DNA from 2 places in the Modestobacter sp. SYSU DS0875 genome. Region 1 is predicted to be linked to the other one. Evidence: riboswitches for the same ligand, from Rfam matches in the RefSeq annotation. Region 1 holds a riboswitch; the other holds the start of a gene.
The links. Region 1 has a riboswitch for cyclic di-AMP ahead of ACI79Y_RS14490 (LysM peptidoglycan-binding domain-containing protein). Riboswitches for the same ligand answer to the same signal wherever they lie in the genome.
Positions count from the first base shown of each region.

Region 2: it holds a riboswitch for cyclic di-AMP, as region 1 does, so the genes downstream of both, ACI79Y_RS10140 (NlpC/P60 family protein) here and ACI79Y_RS14490 (LysM peptidoglycan-binding domain-containing protein) in region 1, are expected to answer to the same signal.

Region 1 covers NZ_JBJHAH010000024.1:14,339-21,332, forward strand. Annotated here, with positions in the region: gene ACI79Y_RS14460 (CocE/NonD family hydrolase) at 1-154, shown strand, start outside; gene ACI79Y_RS14465 (GNAT family N-acetyltransferase) at 374-874, opposite strand; gene ACI79Y_RS14470 (hypothetical protein) at 974-1,132, shown strand; gene ACI79Y_RS14475 (MFS transporter) at 1,460-2,758, shown strand; gene ACI79Y_RS14480 (ester cyclase) at 2,792-3,166, opposite strand; gene ACI79Y_RS14485 (hypothetical protein) at 3,255-3,965, opposite strand; cyclic di-AMP (ydaO/yuaA leader) riboswitch at 4,731-4,827, shown strand; gene ACI79Y_RS14490 (LysM peptidoglycan-binding domain-containing protein) at 4,910-5,776, shown strand; gene ACI79Y_RS14495 (GDSL-type esterase/lipase family protein) at 6,366-6,994, shown strand, end outside.
Region 2 covers NZ_JBJHAH010000013.1:71,543-78,536, forward strand. Annotated here, with positions in the region: gene ACI79Y_RS10130 (phytoene desaturase family protein) at 21-1,571, opposite strand; gene ACI79Y_RS10135 (GNAT family N-acetyltransferase) at 1,568-2,026, opposite strand; cyclic di-AMP (ydaO/yuaA leader) riboswitch at 2,464-2,633, shown strand; gene ACI79Y_RS10140 (NlpC/P60 family protein) at 2,649-3,779, shown strand; gene ACI79Y_RS10145 (DUF3817 domain-containing protein) at 3,962-4,309, shown strand; gene ACI79Y_RS10150 (serine hydrolase domain-containing protein) at 4,319-5,650, shown strand; gene ACI79Y_RS10155 (hypothetical protein) at 5,726-6,244, opposite strand; gene ACI79Y_RS10160 (hypothetical protein) at 6,255-6,902, opposite strand; gene ACI79Y_RS10165 (Lrp/AsnC family transcriptional regulator) at 6,960-6,994, opposite strand, start outside.

The DNA.
Region 1 (6,994 bases):
GCGGGGTGACTGGCTCGTCCGGACGGTGACCCGCACCGTGCTGACCTCCACCGCGACGGACTTCTGCCTGCACGCGGAGCTGGATGCCTACGAAGGCGACCGGCGCATCGTGTCGCTGAACTGGGACCGGACGGTGCCACGGCATCTCGTGTAGGTCGATCCCCGCCACGCGCTCGGCGCCGTCCCCCGACGACGCAGTCGCCGCTGACCGGCCCGGTCAGCGGCGACTGCGCGGGCGGACGGCCCGGGGGAAGAGGGCGGTGGCGGCAGGCATCCACCCGCCGCGGCCGAGGCGGCGCGAGCAGAAGCCCGCAGACCTCGAGCAGGGGGCCCCGCCTCACGTACTCCGCAAGCGGATGCGCGCCTGGGAAGATCAGTCCTCCGGGGCGGGCGCCAGGGTCTTGGTGAAGAAGACGCGGCGGTAGCCGCCCTGTCCGGCACGGTGGGTCTCACGGTAACCGCGTCGGGCGTAGTAGGCGACGTTCTCGGTCATCGCCACATTGGTGTAGAGCCGCACCTGCGCAAGGCCCAGGGCGCGGGCGTGCTGCTCGGCGAGGCCGAGGAGCAGGGAGCCGAGCCCCTCGCCGCGCCGGGCAGCGTCCACGGCGATGTTCTCGATCAACAGATGATCGGTTGCCACCTCGCCGACAAGGACGGCGACCGTGCGGGCGTCCTGCTCCAGCACCCAGGCGCAGGCTGGTGGGGTCAGGTGACCGTAGTCGGCCAGCATCGGTGCCGGTTCACGACCGATCCGAGGCACGTAGGGCTGGTAGGCGGCGCGGGTCAGTTGGTGCATCGCGGCAGCATCCCGGTCACCCGCAACCCTCACCCGGAGGCCCGCACGCCCCCCAGCCGCCGACACCTCGTCCTCCACGGGGCCAGCCTTCCAGTTGGGCCCGTCGCAGCGTGGTGTTCGGGTCGTCGGCTTCCGCGGGAGGTCTGATCACGAGCCCACCCCCGCACCTCGACCACGATGGCCGGCCGGGACCACGGGACGAAGACGGCGGGTGAGCGCACTGGTGCGCGGCGCGCGGATCGGCGATCGTGGGGGCTGGTGGTGTCGCTGGGGGGCATCCTCTGGTTCGAGCGGCGGACGCCGGCCGAGGAGGAGGCGCGCACCCCGGACGGCTGACCGCGCACGTACCCGATCCCCACAGGTCCCGAGGGTGCAGCGGTGACCGCGGGCAGCGGGCGCGGTACCGGTGCGGCGGCCTTCCGTCCCGGTCCGACCACCGTGGCGTCCTGCTCCTGTTGTGGCATGGTCGGGTGTGCCCCCGTCCGTTCGGGAGGTGGTGCTGGACGGTCGGGTACCCCGTGCGGGCGCCGGGCGAGGGGAGCCATGAGCGGGGAAGCCATCCGGGACGTCGACGCAGAGCAGGACGGGCCCGCATCGCCACCATCCGCATCGCCACCATCCGCATCGTCACCACCGGCGTCCGGCCCGGCTCAGGGAGCCGAGGTGCCGGTACCGGCGGTCCCGGTCCCCGGCGGGACCGTCCCCCCGGAGGCGCCGGAGGCCCCGTCGGTGCTGGGCGCGATGGCGATCCTGCGGATCGGCGGCTTCCTGGTCCTCTACCTCAACGCCGCGGCGGTCTTCCTGGGCGTCATGGCGCAGGCGATCGCCCGCAGCTGGCTGGCCTTCGAGCTGACCGGGTCGAACGCGGCCCTGGGTGGGGTGCTGCTGGCGTTCGGCGTGGCCCTCCTGGTGGCCACACCGTGGGGTGGGGTCGCCGCCGACCGGCTGCCCAAGCGGCTGGTGCTGCAGGTCTCGGTGCTCCTGCTGGCGGTGTCGAGCGCCTGGATCGGGCTGGCCGTCGTCCTCGACGTCATCGCCTACTGGATGCTGCTGGGTGCGGGCGTGCTCCAGGCCGTGGGTTTCGCGCTGTTCAACCCGGCCCGGATGGCCTTCCTGAGCGAGCTGGTGCCCCGCGGATCGGTGCCGCAGGCGGTCTCGCTGCTGCTGGTCAACGCCGAGGTGAACCGGGTGGTCGGTCCGGCGCTGGCCGGCGTGGTCATCGGTGCGGTCACCTGGGGCATCGAGGCGGTCTTCCTGTTCAGCGCGGCGCTGGCGACCGTCGGGGTGCTCCTCACCGCAGCCCTGCCCGCCGGGCGGCGGCAGGGTGAGGCCTCCGGCCGGTCCCCGCTCGGTGAGCTCGCCGACGGGGTGCGCTACGTCCGCCGGCACCCCGAGCTGAGCGCCCTGGTGTGGTGCGGCATCGGCGTCGCCATGATGGGGCTGCCGTACCTGGCCTTCATGCCGACCATCTCCAGCGACCTGTTCGGCCTCGGCTCGGTCGGCTACGGCGTCCTGGCGGCGACGTCCGCGGTCGGTGGGGTCGCGGCGGGCCTGCTGCTGGGCCGGCGCGCCTCGTGGGTGCGGCAGACCCGGGTCCTGGTGGGCTCCGGCGCCGTCTTCGGCCTCGCCATCTGCGCGCTGGCGATCGCGCCCAACGCCTACGTCGCAGTGGTCGTGCTCCTCGCCGTCGGCGCGTCGATGCTCGCCTTCCAGACCACCAACCAGTCGCAGCTGATCGCCCTGTCGGACATGGAGTACCACGGGCGGGTGCAGGGGCTGATCATGCTCAGCTTCAGCGCGTTCGGCATCGCCGCGCTCCCGCTGGGCCTGCTCGCCGACCTCATCGGGCTGCGGTGGACGCTCATCGGGATGGGCGCCGGTGTGCTCGCCTTCGTGGCCCTGTACGCCGTCCTCAGCCGGCGCCGGATGGCGGGCGCAGGCCGGTTGCGGGACCTGGGCTGAGCCACCGGCCGCAGCGGTCCGGGCGGGGCGGGGTCAGCGCCAGTCGACGCCGGGCAGGGTGGCGCTCCAGGACTCGGCGATCTGGCCGTCGGCGACCCGGTGGACCACCAGCCAGGTGACCACCGACGTCTGCCCGGTCTCGAGGTTCAGGCCGGTGGTGGTGGCCCGCGTCCAGATCCTGTCCTCGGCGGTCACCTGGTCGTCGACGGTGGTGGCCGGGTCGTGCAGCAGCTGCCAGGACTCGCGGACCTCCCGCTTGAACTGCGCCCGGGTCAGCGACCGGGTCCCGGCGGAGGAGTGCCGCACGTAGGGCTCGGCGATGAGCTCGTCGATCACCGTGAGATCGCGGCGGTTCCACAGCCCGTCCCAGTAGCGCTGGACGATCGAGGTCGGTGCCTGCTGGGTCACGATGCGGGAGCCTAGGGCCGCGACCGGACCGACCGGTGCAGCTGGCCCACGGTTCCGTGACCAGAGCCCGACAGCGCCCCGGATCCGGTCAGGCCTGCCCGGGTTCCCTGGCCGGTGCCTGGGGTGCCGGGAGCGGGGTCCAGGGCAGCGGAGGTGCCACCGGGGGTGCGGTGAGCTCCTGGTAGGCGGTGGTGTGCGCCCGCAGCGCGCTGACCGCCTCGGCGACGTCGGTGGCCGGTCGGCCCGCTGCGCACGCGGCCTGCTCGGCGTCGGACACCGCGCCGCAGACGTCGGCGACCGTGTCGAGGTAGGCCCGTGCCTCCGGCGCCGGGTCGGCACCGGCCGGGTCGTGCACCAGGGCCCGCTGCCGCAGGCGCTGCTCGAGCCCGCGCCCCTCGGCGTCCAGCGAGGGCACCAGGTCCGGCACCTCGCCGAGGTGGGCACCGGCGGCCTGAGCGGAGGCGACCTGGCGGCGCAGCCGATCACGAGCGCGGGCGACCTCGAGCTGGAGCTCGGCGCAGGAGCGTCGCGGGCCCGGGGGCAGGCGGCTGGCCGCGACGGCGGTGGCGCCCTGCACGCCCAGCTCGCGGCCGCGCGCGGCGAGCTCCCGGCCCCGGGCCGCCAGCGGACTGCGCCGGACCCGTCGGAGGACCAGCCATCCGGCGAGCGCGGCCAGGAGCAGGAGCGTCACGAGCACGCCACCGAGGACGGTGATCACCGTCGGGTCCAGCCAGAGCAGCCAGGACAGCTCGTCGTCGGCGCGCACGTCCAGGGCGCCGGTCGGCAGCGGGGTGGTCATGGTGCTCCTCGTCCAGGGCGGTGTGCCGGCTGCCGGGTGAACGTCCGGGGTCCGTCCCGCGGTTCCCGCCGTCGGTGCTCCAGCCGGGGACCCCGCCTCCTCCGGCCGCATGTGATGTCTGCGGCGTCGGAGGGTAGGCCCCGGGGAACGTCAACTGCTGGAGGGAACGACATGGGCCTCATCTCTGGACTCGTCAAGGCCAACCTGCTCAAGCGACTGCTGAGCCGGTTCACCGGCGGTCGGCGCGCCTGATCGCCGATCCCGCGACAGCGCTCCGCCACGGAGCAGCCCGGACGGCCCTGGTCGACCTCCTCGCCGAGGAGGACGGCCGGGGCCGTCTCCGTCTCCCGGCCGGTGGCCGGGTACCTGGACCGGCCACCGCCGACGCCGGCGGAGGCGACGGTGGCACGCGCGCCGAGTGACTGCGGTGGGTGACGACATACCGACGGAAAGTAGGTTGACTCTGCAACCGAACCCGACAGCGGACGGCGCTGCGGCCGGTGCCCACCGCTGGCGTGCGGACAGGTCACGAACGGCGGAAACGGCAGGTCAGGCGCGTCCGGCTGGCCGTCCGGCGGCGGCCGAGGAGGCGCGTCGGCACCCCCGGGTCCTGCCCGTTCCAGAGCCCGGTGGAGGCAATCGGGGGATTGCCGTGGCCGATCGCCGTCTGCCTACCGTGCGCTCGTCCACCGACTGCGGAGGACCCGGATGGCGGCCCGCCGAACCTGCCCACCGCCACCGGACCAGACGACACGACGGGCAGGCGCGGGGGACCCACGCGCAGGACCGGGCCCTCGGGCCCTGGGGTGAAGCCGCATCCGCGGCCGGGCAGCTCTCGCCCGAACCCGACAGCTAACTCCGCAGGCGGTGAGAGGCGCACATCCATGGCACAGCGACACCCGGGACGGCACCTCCGTCCCACCCGGCGCCCGAGCATGGCGTCCGTGACCCGTCCCGCCCTGACGGTCGCGGCAGCAGTGGCCGTTCCCCTCGCGGTGGCCGCCCCGGCGCACGCCGCGGAGTACACGGTCGCTCCCGGCGACACCCTCAGCACCCTCGCCGCGGCCCACGGCACCACCTGGCAGACCATCTACGCGGACAACGCCGGCACCGTCGGCGCCGACCCGAACCGCCTGCGCGTCGGCCAGGTGCTCACCATCGGCGGCGCGGCACCCGCGGCGCCGGCCGTGACCTCGCAGAGCGTCTCGCGGGAGTACGTCGTCCGGGCGGGCGACACGCTCGGCAGGATCGCGGCCGCCCACGGCACCACCTGGCAGCAGGTGCACGCGCTCAACCGGGAGGTCATCGGCGGGAACCCGAACGCCCTGCGCGTCGGTCAGCGACTCGTGCTCGGCGGCACGGTGGCTGCTGCCGCGCCCCGGGTCGCCGAGCGGCCGGCCAGCCGGAGCGCGGACCGTGCCGCGCCAGCCGCGCCAGCCGCGCCAGCCGCGCCAGCCGCTCCCGCGGCTCCGGCGGCGAGCGCGGGGGCCTACGACGTGTGGGCTCCGCACGTCCGCCCCGCCGTCCAGGAGGTCGCCGAGCGGTTCGGCGTCGGGACGGTCGTGACCCGGCCCGGCCACAGCCCGACAGAGGACCTCGCGGCCGACTTCATGGTCCACACCGACCGGGCCAAGGGTGACGCCGTCACCCAGTACGTCATCGACAACGCGTCCCGGTTCCGGGTCGAGTACGTGATCTGGCAGCAGCGGATCTGGCAGGCCCGTACGGGCACGTGGCAGGGCATGGCGGACCGGGGGTCGCCCACCGCCAACCACATGGACCACCCGCACGTGTCGTTCCTGCCCGGCTGACGCCCGCCGTCATGGGCCGCTGAGGCCGGATCGCCGACGAGCGCCCCTTCCCCGGCAGCCAGCCGGGGGAGGGGATCGTCCGGTCAGTCCCGAGCGAATCCCGATCGCCGATGCTCGGTCGGGCTCCCTCCGAGCTCCGCACTATGGGCGGCCAGCCCAGCGGAACACTGCTCCGTGCGACCCGGACCGGAGCTGGCGGACAACGCTCGTGCGCACATATCTGTGGAGTGAGCGATCCGCCATCTCGACGGCGACCTCGTCCGCGCTGCGAGCAAGATCGATCTCCGTGCCGTCGAGCGGGCCACCCTCGGCCACGACCCGTTCGCTGGACTCAGCCACCAACCGAACGTACGCACCGCCGTCCCGCGCGGAGGCAGCTACCGACGTACCGCAGGGCTGCCTGGCGACGAGCCGGCCGCCGTCCCGCAAGGGGATCCCGCTGTGGGACGACGGCGGCGAGCTGGCTTCGGCCTGTTGCGGAGCCGGGGCACTTCGCTCTTCGTGTTGATGCATGCGCATTGACCGTTGCTGTTCGCTCGCCAGTCGATCGAGCGAGACGGGCGAGACGGGTGACTGACCATGCGCGCTCATGCATGACTATGCTGGTGGTCATGTCACATGCGTCTGCCGGCTGGGTCGTCGTCGCGTGCACTCCCGTGTCGCGCCGCCGCTGGAGCGGCACGTGCTGGAGCGGCGATCCCGCGACGTCGTGACGGCCCCGTCGGATGTGCGGGTCTGTGTCTTCGGGGACTCCTTCACCGCCGGGGTCGGGGATCGGACCGGAGCGGGGTGGGTCGGCCGGGTGGCAACCGCAGCACAGGATTCCCGCTGGATCCTGACGGTCTACAACCTGGGCGTGCGTCGGGACACGTCCGTGGACATCGCGCGGCGCTGGTTCGGAGAGGCCCGCACCCGGCTGAAGGACGGCGACCGCTTCGGCGTCGTGCTGGCCATCGGGGTCAACGACGTCGATGAACAGTGGGGACGGCGGCGGGTGCGCCGCGACCGGACCCTGGCCGTGCTGGCCGACATGCTCGACGACGCACACACCGCTGGGTGGGCGCCGCTGGTGGTCGGTCCGCCACCGGTGCTCGACCCCTCCCTGAGCGCCTGCGCGGCCGACCTGGCGGCCGGCATGGCCGAGGTGTGCGCTCAGCGTGCCGTGCCGTTCATCGACGTCGGCGTCCTGGCCGACGACCCGGTGTGGGCCGCGGAGGT
Region 2 (6,994 bases), on a different contig from region 1:
CACGCACGGATCCGGGACGGTCACCGCCCGAGCAGGTGCTGGGCCGCGGCGAAGCCGCCCAGCCCGCTGACCGCACCGCCGCGCACGGTGCCCCCGGACGACGCCGCGACCACCCGCGGGTGCGCCGTCGCCACGCCCCAGGTGCCGGCCTGCGCCGGGTCGGTGGCCACCGGCCAGGAGAGGTCGCCGTGGAAGATGTGCCCGCCCGGCATCGCCAGTGCGGCCTCGACGTCCAGGGGTGAGGCCGCCTGCAGGCACGGCCGGCCCTCGGCGTCGGTGGCCAGGCAGTCGGCCAGCGGTTCAGTGAGGTGGTCGTCGAGCTGCGCGACGACCCGGCGCACCGCCTCCTCGCGGGTGCCCACCGGGTCGGCCGCGTAGAGCTCGGCCGGGGTGTGCAGCCCGAAGAGGGTCAGCGTGTGCAGCCCGGTCGCACCGGTGATCGACGGGTCGGTCAGCGAGTGGCAGTACACCTCGAACGGGACGACGTCGGGCAGCCGGCCGGCGGCGGCGTGGCCGTACGCGGCGTCGATGGCCGACGCGGACTCGTCGACGTGCACCGTGCCGCTGAACACCCGGTGCGGGTCGTCCCCGGAGCGCAGCCCGGGCAGCCGCCGCAGCACCATGTTGACCTTGAGCTGCGAGCCCGAGGGCCGAGGTGCGGCCGGCGCGCCGAGCAGCTCGTCGAGCACGGCCGGCGCGGCGCCGCTCACCACGTGCCCGGCGTCGGCTGCGTGCGCCGTCCCGTCGTCGTCGGTCCAGTGCACCGTCACCCCGTCGGCGCGGGCCTCGATCGCGGTGGCGGTGGCCCGGGTGACCAGCCGGGCGCCCGCCGCGCGGGCGGCGGTGGCGATCGCGCCGCTCACGGCGCCCATGCCGCCCACCGGCACCCGCCACCGGCCGGTGCCGTTGCCGACCAGGTGGTAGAGGAAGCAGCGCCCGGCCAGCCCGTCGGCGGCGTGCACGTCGGCGAAGGTGCCGATCAGGCCGTCGGTGAGGGCGATGCCGCGCACGTCGTCGTCGGACAGGTGGTCGGCGACGACGTCGGCCAGCGGCCGCTCGCGCAGGTCGTGCCAGAGGCCCGGGTCGCGCAGCCGGCCGGCGAGCTCCGCCTCGCTGGGCAGCGGCTCGGTGAGCGTGGGCGCCAGGTCCGCGGCCAGCGTGGCCAGCCGGCCGTAGAACCGCTGCCAGCCGGCCAGCTCGGCGTCCCCGCCGGTGAGCGCGCGGAAGGACGCCGCCGTCGCCGGCCCCTCGTCCCGCTCGACCAGCAGCCCGCGGTGCCGGCCGTCGCGGCGCAGCGGCGTCCAGGACGCGACCGCCCGGTCCCGCAGGTCCAGCGGCAGGCCCAGGTCGGTGACGATCCGGTCGGGCAGCAGGCTGACCAGGTAGGAGTACGCCGAGAGCCGGACGTCGACGCCGGGGAACACCTGCTGGCTGACGGCGGCGCCGCCGAGCACGTCCCGCTGCTCCAGCACCAGCACCGACCACCCGGCGCGCGCCAGGTAGGCGGCGGCGACCAGCCCGTTGTGCCCGCCCCCGACGACGACCGCGTCGTAGCGGGCCGCGGTGCTCACGCCAGCTCCCGGGCGAAGAACACCGCGTGCGGGTCGCCGGCGCCGACGTAGTGCCCGAACGCCTCGACCGGCCGGTAGCCCGTCGACCGGTACAGCGCGATCGCCTCCGGCTGCCGGACGCCGGTCTCCAGTCGCACCGTGGTCCACCCGCGGGCCACCGCCTCGGCCTCCAGCCCGGCGAGCAGCAGCCTGGACACCCCTCGCCCACGGGCGCCGGGGACGACGTACATCCGCTTGATCTCAGCCTCGCCCGGTCCCAGCGGGCGCAGCGCGCCGCAGCCGATCGGGGTGCCGTCGTCGTCGCGGGCGAGCAGCACCACCGCGACGTCGGCGGCGGACGGCGGCACCCCGGGTTCGCCGGCGCCGTCGTAGCGGGCGCGCAGCTCGACCTGCTGGGCGGCGGTCAGCGCGACGACGTCCGGGTCGTCCCAGGGAGCGGTGGCGAGGGTCGGCACCGGGTCATCCTGGCGCGCCGTGATCCGGGCCCCTCTAGCAGGTGCCCGGGCCAGGGCCGGCGAACGCCGCGCCGGGGGAGCGCTCAGTCCCTGATGCGGTGGTGGCGCAGGGGTGCGGAGTCGTTGGCGCAGCGTGACGGAAGGGGGCCGGCGGGGTCCGCGGCGGCGCGGACGGCGCCGCGCGGCCGCACCGTCCGGCGCCGGACCTGGGTGCCCAGTTCAGACCGCGTGTCGACGTCCCGGGCGCGGACGAGCGCGGGGCCGTGTACGTCGGCGGTCCGCAATCCCGGCGCGCCGATCACGCTCGGTGAGCGTGTTGCAGCACACGCACGGAGTTTCTCAACAAAATCGCAAAGAGCCTTTGTCACGAGCCCATAACGCCCTTACGGTGGTCGACGGTCCGGACGGGCACCTCAGCCACCTCTCGGTGGCGACCGACCAGACCGCCGCCGAACTCCGCGGCCCGTGCACTCCGGCGGGCCAGGGGACCGGGGACCCACCGCAGCACTGGGGTGAAGCACTGCGCGGCCCAGCCGGGCCGCACGTGCCGGGTGTCTTCCCATCCGAACCCGTCAGCTAACTCGGTAGGCGGCACGTTGGAAGAAAGGACCACCCGCCGAAGATGGCGAGTTCGCTCAACCCTGCCCGTCGCGGGTCCACTCCCCGCCGGGCCGTCGTCACCTTCTTCGCCGCCGGTGCCCTCGTGGCCACCACCCTGCTGGCCCCCGCGCCCGCCGCGGCCGAACCCACCACCTCCGCGGAGGCGGCCACCCTGGTCGCCGAGCGCGCGCACGAACTCGAGGTCGTCACCGAGCAGTTCAACGACGCCCGCGTCGAACTCGAGACCAAGCAGGCCGAGGTCGACGACGCCGCCGCCCGGGTCGAGGCTGCCGAGGCCGCCCTGGCCGGCGCCCGTGACCGGGTCCGGGAGGTCGCCCGCAGCGCCTACACCGGCGACCAGCTGAGCACCCTGCAGGCGATGCTCACCAGCGAGTCCGCCGACGAGCTGATGGACCGCGTCGGCACGCTGGGCTCCATCGCCGACCACAACAACGGGATCCTGGGCGAGGCCGTCGCGGCCGACGAGCAGGCCACCGAGGCCCAGGCGGCGGCCGAGGCCGCCGCCACCGAGGCGCAGGCCCAGCTGGACCGGGTCGAGCAGCAGCGCACCGACCTGAACAAGCAGATCGCCGAGTACCAGGCGATGTACGAGCGGCTCTCCGCCGCGGAGCAGGCCGCCTCCCGGGCCGAGGCCGAGCGGCAGCACGCCGCCGAGGCCGCGGCGGCCGACCAGGCCGCCGGCTCCGGTTCCGGTTCCGGTTCGGGTGGGGGTGGCAACGCCGCCCGCGCCGCAGCCCCGGCCGCGCAGGCCCCGTCCGCCCCGGTCGTCGCCTCCAGCGGTGCCGCGGCGACCGCGGTCAGCACCGCCATGGCCCAGCAGGGCAAGCCCTACGTCTGGGCCGCCGCCGGCCCGGGGTCGTTCGACTGCTCCGGTCTGGTGCAGTACGCCTACGCCGCCGCCGGCATCTCCGTGCCGCACTCCAGCCGGGCCCAGGCGACGATGGGGCGCGCGGTCTCCCGCGGCGAGCTGCAGCCGGGTGACGTCATCGCCTTCTACTCGCCCGTCAGCCACGTCGGCATCTACATCGGCAACGGCCAGATGGTGCACGCCCCGACCTCGGGCGACGTCGTCAAGGTCGCCAGCATCGACGTGATGGGCAGCATCACCGCGATGCGGCGGATCGCCGGCTGACGCCAGCGCTCCAGCACGAACACCGGTGCCCCGGTCGCCTCGCGGCGGCCGGGGCACCGGTGTCCCTGCGCCCTGCAACGGCCCCCTCCCGGGTCCCGCCCTGAGCCTGCGAGGGGTGGGGAGGAGGGGGGCCTTCATCACATCCGGGAGACCGGGGCGCCGGTGGTTCGTTGTCCCCGGTCGTGGCTGCCCGACTGCTCGCCCCCGCTCCCGTCGCCCGCACGTTCCGCGTCGTCGCCGTCGCCGAGGCGGTGTCCTGGGTGCTGCTGCTCGCCGGGATGTTCGTCAAGTACGTGCCGGAGACCTCCGAGGTCGGCGTCCAGGTGTTCGGCCCGGTGCACGGTGCGGTCTTCATCGCCTACGTCGCGGTGACGCTCGTCGCCTGGCGGGTGCTCGGCTGGTCCCTCGGCACCACCATCCTCGCGCTGGCCGCCTCGGTGCCGCCGCTGGTCACCCTCTGGTTCGAGCACTGGGCCCGCCGCACCGGGCGGCTGCCGGTGGGGGAGACCGCAGCCGTCCGGGCTGGTTAGCCTCCCGGCATGGCCGAGCCCGTGCTGCCCTCCACCGCCCGCACCCTGCTGGCCCGCACCGCCCGCGTGCAGCGCGACGGGCGGGCGCCCAGCCTGGTCGCCGGCGTCGTCCGGGACGGCGGGCTCGCCTGGTCGGCCGGGCGCGGGGACGTCACCGACCCGCACACCGACGTCCAGTACCGGCTCGGCTCGATCAGCAAGACGGTCACCGCCCTGGTGGTGATGCGGCTGCGCGACGAGGGTGCCCTGGGCCTCGACGACCTGCTGGACGAGCACCTGCCGGGCACCCCGCTGGGCGACCGCACGGTCGGTCAGCTCCTCTCCCACCTCGCCGGGGCGGGTTCGGAGAGCCCGGGCGGCTGGTGGGAGCGCGTCCCCGGCGGATCGCTGGCCGAGTTGCCGCTCAGCGACGACGACGTGGTGCTCGGCGCCGCCCGGCGGTTCCACTACTCCAACCTCGGCTTCGGCCTGCTCGGTGAGCTGGTCGCCCGGCACCGCGGCCGGCCGTGGGCGGACGTCGTCCGGGACGAGGTGGTGCTGCCCCTGGGCATGACCCGCACCACCCCGCGTCCCAGCGGCGCTGCCGCCCAGGGCCACGCGGTGCACCCGTGGGCCGACGTCGTGCTGCCCGAGCCCGAGCACGACGCCGGGGTGATGGCCGCGGCCGGTCAGCTGTGGGCGACGCTGGCCGACCTGGGGCGGTTCGCCGTCTTCCTGCTCGGTGACACCGCCGACGTGGTCTCCCCGGCGACCCTGGAGGAGATGACCGTGCCGGCCGGGGTCGACTCCGCCGCGGCCGGCTGGTCGGCGTACGGCCTGGGCCTGCAGGTGGTGCGCGCCGACGGGGTGACGCTGGTCGGCCACGGCGGCTCGATGCCCGGGTTCCTCGCCGGGGTGTTCGTCGACCGGGCCGAGCAGGCGGGCGGGGTGATGCTGGCCAACACCACCAGCGGGCTGGACCCGCTCGTCCCCGGGCTGCTGGCCGACCTCCGGGCGGCCGAGCCGCGCGTCGTCGACGCCTGGACGCCGGCGCCCCCGCCCGTGCCGCTGGACGTCCTCGGTGTCTGGTTCTGGGGGCCGGCCCCGCACGTGCTGCGGGCGCAGGGCGATCGGCTGCTGCACCTGGGCCCGTTGCCCGGTCGCCCCGGCCGGGCCAGTCGGTTCACCGCGCGGGCGGACGGCACCTGGGTGGGCCTGGACGGCTACTACGCGGGGGAGACGCTGCGGATCGCCCCGGACCACCTGGACCTGGCCACCTTCGTCTTCACCCGCACGCCCTACGACCCCGATGCGCCGGTGCCCGGCGGGGTGGACGCGCGGGGCTGGCAGGGGCGAGCGTGACGTCGGTGAGCGGACCCCGGGTCGTCGGGATGATCGGCGGGCTTCCGACCGGGGCCGGCTGACCGGCGGAGCCGGTCAGGGTCGGTCGAAGGCGTCCATCGTCGTCTTGACCACCGCGCCGTAGGCCAGGTGCGGGACGACGTCGCTGACCCAGTCGGTGGTCGACCAGGTGCGCGGGTCGGTGATGCCCAGGGCGGTCATCGGGCCGTTGGAGCCGATCAGCACGCCGACCGTCGTCAGCGCCGTCCCGACCAGCGGCTGGGAGCGGAACCCGGCGGCCCGGGCCAGCCCGGCGAGGACCCCAATGCCGATGCCGGCGGCGAGCCCGGTCATCGGGCCGAGCCCCTGCACCCGGTTCTGCCGGGTCTCCTCGTCGCCGGGGATCTGCACGTGCACCTTGTCGGCGAGCGCCTCGACGGTCTGCTCCGGGGTCGAGCTGCTGCCCCGCCCGCGCGCCACCATGTCCAGGTAGGTGACGGCGTTCAGCGCCGTCGTGCCGGCCGCACCGGCGGCGGCGCCGCGCAGCACCCAGCCCAGCGTGCTGATCCCGCGCCGGCCCTTGCCGATGGTGCCCAGAGAGGTTCGCTTCGCCATGGCCGCGCCCCTACCCGGCAGGCGACGACCCTGAAACGGCGGGTCCGCGCCGCCGGGTCCGCCGCCACCCGAGGACGCCGAGCGCGCCGGCGGCCAGGACGGCGAGGCCCACGGCGGTCCCCGCGCCCGAGGACGGACCCGCGGCGGCGGCCTGCGGGTCGGCGGGTCCCGGGGCGCCGGTGAGCGGCAGGCCCTCGGTTCCCGGGGCGAGGTCCCGGACCTCCGCGGCCAGCTCGGGGGTGAGCGGGGCGGTGCCGCCGCGGAGGTCGGCGGCGAGCTGACCCTCCGGGAGGTCCGGCGGGTCGGTGGCGAAGACCAGGAACGGTCCGTCACCTGCCAGCTCCAGACCGCAGCTGGCGCCGGAGTCGGCGGAGACCACCTGCTGCCGCGGGTCGGCCACGCCCTTGTGCAGGGTGTCGACGGCGAAGACGTGCAGCGCGGGGTCGCCGCTGCTGCGTCCCGACCCTGCCGGCGCCAGCACCTCGCGGGAGAGGAGCGTGCCGGTGAAGACGGCGTCGGCCCGGCCGAACTGCTCGTCGGTGCTCGCTCCGGCGCAGCTGCAGGCCCAGGCGCGAGGGGCGGCGGCCCAGCCGCCGACCAGCAGGGCGCAGGTCAGCAGGGTAGAGGTCAGCGGCACGGTCGTCGGCCTGTTGCGCACGACGGCAGCATGCGCGCGGCCGGGCCGGGGCGCCAGTACCCCGCCGGGCGCCGGCCCTCAGCCCGCGCCGGCGCCGTCCTCGGCGCCGCGGG